DNA from 3 places in the Halobacillus naozhouensis genome. Region 3 is predicted to be linked to each of the others. Evidence: riboswitches for the same ligand, from Rfam matches in the RefSeq annotation. Region 3 holds a riboswitch; each other region holds the start of a gene.
The links. A riboswitch is a leader RNA that binds a small molecule or an ion and turns the genes downstream of it on or off. The one in region 3 is predicted to bind thiamine pyrophosphate.
Positions count from the first base shown of each region.

Region 1 (2,270 bases), 1.2 Mb from region 3:
CCACGTTTCTTGGCTGGTCTGATGAGGAAAGTCTTTTGTAAATTTACGTTTACAGGAGAAGCTAATAACTCCGCTTATGTTAGTATGTATTCATCTTTGAAAGACCCGTGGAGGGAAGTCAGCAAAAGGTGGTGGTGATTAGGTGATGAATCTAGAAGAATTGGCTAGAAAAGTGGCAAAGGTATATGAGCAAAATGCTAAGGTGGAAGCTGTTTATATTGCTGGCTCTGTTGCACGTGGCTGGGAGGATAGTTTCTCAGATATCGAGTTGAACGTCCTATGGTCTGAGGGGCCGACAGATCAAGACAGGTTATCAGTAATTGAACAGGTGAATGGAGAGCTGCTAGATTTCTATGGATTTGAAGATGATGAATGGTCCGAAACATTTAAGTTTGAGGGTGTTAAGTTCGAAATAAGCAGCTTTCTCACCGAAACAATTCGTAAGGTGATCAATCGTGTAACAAAAGAATTTGATATTAGTTTAGCTGGTCAATGTTTGATTTCATCGATTCACTACGGCGTTCCTGTAGCAGGCGCTGAATTGATGGATGGTTTCAAGGCCAAAGTCCAGGTGTACCCTGAACAATTGGGACACGTGATGATTGATGCATATTCAGATTTTGGGAATCAATGGAAGAACCGAAGGGTTTTACTAGAACGAGAAGATTGGTTGATGCTTTATTCGGTCATGACAACGATGCAGCGTCATTTGATGGGAATATTATATGGGTTAAATTGCATGTATGTCCATCACCCTGACTTCAAATGGCAGCAACAGACTTTGGATGAAATGAATATTAAACCAACCGATATTACTAAAAGAATGGAACGTGTATTTTTATCGAGCCCAGATCAAGGATTACATGAACTTGAGCAGGTAGTTCAAGAAGTTCAGGAGCTTGTCAGGGAAAAAGAATAGGCTTTACAAATTAATAACCATTGATTACGATGTAAGTGTGACAAAATTGCATAGAGCTAACAACACTAGGGGAGCTGCGTACGCGGCTGAGAGGAAACTGTTTCCGACCCTTAGAACCCGAACTAGATAATACTAGCGTGGGGAAGTGGAGTCGATCGTAGAATGGTAATGATATACACATATACATACGTTCGTAACTGCACTCCCCTGGGGTGCAGTTTTTTTATGCTTTTGCTTACTAATAAGGAGGAAGTTAAACATGAGTGAAGTTTGTGGATCCAGTAATCGAATTGCAGGAAGTTCATTTTCGATCTACCCGATGTCTGATCGTTTTGTAGAGATTATCAAGTCCTCGCTAAATGAGGTGGAAACTTCGAAAGTCTGGATGAAGACAGATGATGTGACAACGACAGTAAGAGGACGGATGATTCATGTGTTTGATGTAACAAAAGCGATATTTTTACAAGCAGCAAAAACAGGGGAACATGTAGTTTTTCAAGCAACCTATTCAATAGGATGTCCAGGTGATTCGGCCGGCGATGTGTACATGGCTGAGGATAATCTAGCGCAAAATGTTTCCACAAGCGGGTTGATCGATCAAGAGGTGGCGGCCAAATTTTCCTTATACCCTATGGGTGGCGGAAACTATATGGATGTTATTTATAGTCAGATTGAAGACATGAAGAAGCGGGGAGTTGAGGTAGGTGAGGCTCATTATTCTACGCGTTTAGATGGAGATGGAAACCGAGTGTTTAATGGGTTGGAGCAAGTATTCCAGCAGACAGATGAGCAAGGTTCTTCTCATACGGTGATGACCGTTACGATCTCTGCAAACAGTCCATCTAAAAAAGGAGGAAAATAAAATGGGACTGGAAAATTGGAAATTGAAAGAAATTGTTGTGATGTCCGTACTTTCCGTAGTATTTGCTGTTGTTTATTTAGCATTTCTGCCTGTTGGAAAGCTGCTGGCTGGACTATTTGGTCCAATTGGATATGATGTGATCTTCGGAATTTGGTTTATCGTCTCTGTCATAGCTGCCTATATTATACGGAAAAAAGGAGCAGCGTTTTTATCGGAAACGATTGCAGCAACTGTAGAAATGCTGCTCGGAAATGCAATGGGGCCGATTTTAATCCTAACAGGGATCATCCAGGGGCTTGGGGCAGAGGCTGCCTTTGCCGTAACAAGGTATAAATCATATAATCTAGCTGTATTAATGTTGGCCGGGGTTGGAGCAGCTGTGTTTAGTTTCATATGGGGGTACTTTCGTTCCGGGTATGCTGTATTTGGAACGGGGTACCTTGTTAGTATGCTTATCGTTCGGATGATAAGTGGTGCGCTCCTTTCTGG
Region 1 is NZ_CP121671.1:3,922,570-3,924,839, reverse strand. It holds gene P9989_RS20045 (DUF4037 domain-containing protein) at 146-919, shown strand; TPP riboswitch at 977-1,080, shown strand; gene P9989_RS20040 (YkoF family thiamine/hydroxymethylpyrimidine-binding protein) at 1,179-1,781, shown strand; gene P9989_RS20035 (ECF transporter S component) at 1,789-2,270, shown strand, end outside.
Region 1: it holds a riboswitch for thiamine pyrophosphate, as region 3 does, so the genes downstream of both, P9989_RS20040 (YkoF family thiamine/hydroxymethylpyrimidine-binding protein) here and P9989_RS04870 (ABC transporter substrate-binding protein) in region 3, are expected to answer to the same signal.

Region 2 (2,270 bases), 700 kb from region 3:
TGCAAAGCACGATATATATTTTCATCGTAGGTTTCTTGAAAAACTGTCAGAGCGTCAATCCCGCTCCCCACTAATTTTTCATAATCTTCCCGATCCATCGGCTGAACTTCGAGCCCTACGGATGAGAAATACTTCTTAAGCACCTTCAAAATTTTCGTCAGGTAATCAACAGATGAATGAATACGGGACTCTCCCGAGAGAATGATAATTTGTTCAATCCCCATTGCTGCAATCGCTTGAGCCTCCTCTTCTACTTCTTCCATCGTTAACCGCCTTCTAGGGAAAACGTTATCGACACTGAAGCTGCAGTATTTGCATGTATTTACACAGTAATCGGACACATAGAGCGGTAGAAACAGCTGCATCGTGTAGCCAAAGTGCTGCAATGTGACTCGATGCGCTTTCTGAGCCATCTCTTCTATATATCCTTCCGCGGCAGGGGACAGTAAAGTGAGATAATCCGATTCCGTTAGTCGGTCTTTTCGCAAAACTTTCTCGACGTCAGTCGTTGTCACCTCATTAAACCATGTGTGAAACGGCTGGTCTTTCAGCTTTTCATATACGTTATAGAAACTCATTGATCCCCACCTCCTGTTGGCGTTAAAAATCCTGTAAGCGGGGAAGAAGCTTTCGCCTGAATTGATGATGGCTCAAGCCCTGTCCGATAAGCTAATCTTCCGGCTCTAACGGCCATGTCAAAAGCCTTCGCCATAGCCACAGGGTCATCCGCAGTAGCAATAGCTGTATTCACAAGCACAGCATCTGCTCCCATTTCCATCGCCTCCGCAGCTTCAGATGGCCTGCCAATACCTGCATCCACCACAATGGGTACATGGATTTCGTCAATCATAATCCGAATCATTTCTTTCAAGCGGATCCCCCGATTGGAGCCAATTGGGGACCCCAACGGCATGATGGCAGCTGCCCCAGCTTCTTCCATACGTTTAGCGGCCATTAAATCAGGACTCATATAAGGCAGAACAACAAACCCCTCCTCAACCAGCGCTTTCGTGGCTTTAATTGTCTCCTCATTGTCCGGCAGAAGGTATTTTTGATCGGAAATCACCTCAATTTTCACCCAACTGCCCATTCCGCTAGCTTTTCCAAGCCGGGCAATCCGCACCGCTTCTTCAGCCGTCCTCGCCCCTGAAGTATTCGGCATTAAGGTCACCTTTTTAGGAATGTCGCTGACGATATGCTTGCCGGAACCAGTTAAATCCACCCTTCTTATCGCTACTGTAACCACTTGTGAATGAGACTGTTCAATTGCCTCGTGCATCTCATTATGGTTCGCAAATTTCCCAGTCCCTGTAAACAAACGACTTTCAATCTCTTCCCCTGCAATGACCAATGGATCCTTCATCACATCTCCTCCTCCTTCATTTTTCAATAAAAAAAAGCTCACCTGCGCTAGGGTGAGCTTCGAATTAACCTTATGCATTACACAATACATTGAGTCTCGGAAGCTTCCCTACGCTGGTTCTAACCAAAATCAGGTTCAAAGGGTCGGAATTACTCTTCCTCTCAGCCACATGCCTGGCACCCCTAGCTTTTTTCCTATTCAATTGTTGAAAATTTTTTGGACCATTCACTTAAAGGATAGCAAAACTATTTCACTTTGGAAACAACTTCCTGTATTTTTTCACCTCATTACACTTCCACCAGAAATTTTTACAGACTCACCGACGATGTTCCCGGCTGCCTCTGACAACAAAAACACAATTGTATTCGCTACTTCTTCGGCTGTAGAAATCCTACTAGAAGGAATTCCGTCTTCCGCCACCTTTAATTGCTCTTCAAAACTTCTTTTATTCCGTTCTCCTTTGGAACGAATGGAGTCTCGACCCATATCAGTATCGACATAACCTGGACAAACGGCATTTACCCGAATGTTGTGTTCAATTGCTTCGACAGCGAAAGATTGGGTAAATCCAGTTATAGCAAACTTCGAGGCACTATAGGCTGTGTTTGCATACGTACCGCGCAGTCCTGATAATGAGGACAAGTTGACAATGGCTCCTGCTTTCTGAGGCTTCATTCTTTCATAGACAAGTTGGGTGAAAAGTACGGTAGAAAAATAATTTAACTCCATCACCTGGCGAAGATCTTGTTCCGTTAAGTTGTCGAGAGGACCACCGCCAACCACTCCCGCTGAATTGACAAGACCCGTAATTGGCCCGTTTTCCTTCACCGCTTGTTCAACTAATTGATTACGACTTTTATCATCATTAAGGTCAGCAGGATGAGCATATACATGTACAGATTCGTTT
Region 2 is NZ_CP121671.1:251,790-254,059, reverse strand. It holds gene thiH (2-iminoacetate synthase ThiH) at 1-578, opposite strand, end outside; gene P9989_RS01470 (thiazole synthase) at 575-1,363, opposite strand; TPP riboswitch at 1,452-1,557, opposite strand; gene P9989_RS01465 (SDR family NAD(P)-dependent oxidoreductase) at 1,643-2,270, opposite strand, start outside.
Region 2: it holds a riboswitch for thiamine pyrophosphate, as region 3 does, so the genes downstream of both, P9989_RS01470 (thiazole synthase) here and P9989_RS04870 (ABC transporter substrate-binding protein) in region 3, are expected to answer to the same signal.

Region 3 (2,270 bases):
TCCACACTTGCGATTACCACTCTGGCCTCAACCGTCAGAATTTCTATTCCTACAAGGGAAACTCGTGCATACGCATCTATTACAATTCCTTTGTCAAGAATTCTGTCAATGACTTCCGCGAGACTAGAACTATCTGCAGTTTTTTGCACACTCATTTTTGATTCTCCTTTCAAAGTTAATCCTCGAAACGACATCATTAATTTGCTTTAGTGCACAATAACACCTTTATGAATACTTAAAACCTGGCTTCATTCATAAAGAATGAATATTTACATGTTTTTCCTTAATTATTATTTAGAGGTCGTTGTTTGTAATATAATAAAGCCAATGGAATCAACTTATTTAGACGTGCAGAATTAGAAATAATACAAACATAACAATTGAATTACATTTCTGATAATTAGTCCGTTTTGATAAATGATTAAGTGCGAATCCCTCTGGAAAAGCCATCTTATCCCATTAAAATAACCGCTCGATTGCTCGAGCGGTTTTAATTCCTCTTCTAATTGTTCGGCCTTAGAAGCATCAAACCCAATTTCTTTCACCTTAGATCGTATTATATCGCCAATAGAAACATTGGTTTTACTACTGTTCTCTGTTTTTATGAGCGCCTGATGCGTTCTGAGCATTCCCTTTCAACTTATCCTTCTTCCCTTCATTTTGCATTCTCTTGTTATCTGCAGCATTTCCTACCTGGTCCTTCACTTCACCTTTTGCTTTGCTTACAGCTCCTTTAACTTTATCTGAATATCCTTTTCCTTTACTCATTTTCTATCGCCTCCTTGCCCTATGTATAAACGAATTCCGAATTCTGTAAACTTTTTTGAAACGAACTTTATTAAACTAACTATTCTCCCTATATATCTCACCCCCCCTTGATAATTACCTGCATCTATGGCACAGTTTAAAAGACAACGTGTTAACAAAAATGTATAGATTGAATGTAGGGGGACCAGTTTAGCTGGTTGAGATTGTATCCGTAAAAGATGCTGACCCTTGGAACCTGATCTGGTTTAAACCAGCGTAGGAAACATATGAAACGAACTTTCGTTTATTAGTAGATATGCACCCTAGGTATGGTACCAGGGTGCTTTTTTCATGCTCTAAAATCCCTGCTTCCAATTAAACTTGGCGTTAACATACCATCACTTTTTTAGGAGGAAACCAGATGAAAAAGCTTTTATTACTCTTTAGTACATTACTTGTATTAGCCGCCTGCTCGAGTGGTGAAGAAAGTAACACGGCTCATAACGGAGATAAAAAGCAGGAAGTAAAGCTTGTACTCGATTGGACACCCAACACAAACCATACTGGACTTTATGTGGCTCAAGCTGAAGGGTACTTTGCAGAACAAGGCTTAGATGTTGAGATTATGCTCCCGGGGGAAGCCGGGGCAGACCAACTCGTGGCCTCTGGTAAAGCAGACTTCGGCATTAGTGCACAGGAAACGGTGACAGAAGCTCGTATTCAAGAGATCCCGATTGTCTCGATTGGAGCGATTATCCAGCACAACACTTCAGGATTCGCTTCACCTGAAGAGAAAGACATCACATCACCTGAAGACTTTGAAGGTAAAACATACGGTGGATGGGGCGCGCCTGTCGAGAAAGCTGTACTCTCTTCATTAATGAAAAAGGAAAATGCAGATGTTGAGAAAGTTAACATCATTAATATGGGGAATACTGATTTTTTCACAGCTGTTAAACGAGACGTCGACTTCGCCTGGATTTATTATGGCTGGACAGGTGTAGAGGCTGAGCTTCGGGGTCAAGAATTGAACATGATGTACTTAACCGATTACTCTGAAAAACTAGATTACTATACTCCCATCTTAACGACAAGTGAAAGTATGATGGCCGATAACCCAGAAACCGTTGAAGCCTTTATGGCCGCTGTATCAAAAGGATATCAGTTTGCCATCGATCATCCAGACAAAGCAGCAGATCTATTAATCGAAGCCGTGCCTGACCTGGATCCGGAACTCGTTCACGCCAGCCAAGAATGGTTGTCGCCTAAATATCAAGCCGATGCGAAACGCTGGGGACAGCAGGATTTAGAAGTTTGGAAGAATTATGCTGAATGGATGTACAACCATGATTTACTTAATAAGAAGTTGAAAGCTAAGGAAGCCTTCACGAATAAATTCTTACCCGAAAAATAAAAGATTAATAGGAGGACAATAGCATGACTAATTCACTCGTAAGCATACAAATCCTTCCAAAGGCGAAAGATGAAGAAGATGTCATCCCTTATGTCGATCACGCCATCTC
Region 3 is NZ_CP121671.1:949,173-951,442, reverse strand. It holds gene gvpA (gas vesicle structural protein GvpA) at 1-155, opposite strand, end outside; gene P9989_RS04875 (CsbD family protein) at 586-768, opposite strand; TPP riboswitch at 936-1,047, shown strand; gene P9989_RS04870 (ABC transporter substrate-binding protein) at 1,169-2,161, shown strand; gene P9989_RS04865 (thiamine-binding protein) at 2,185-2,270, shown strand, end outside.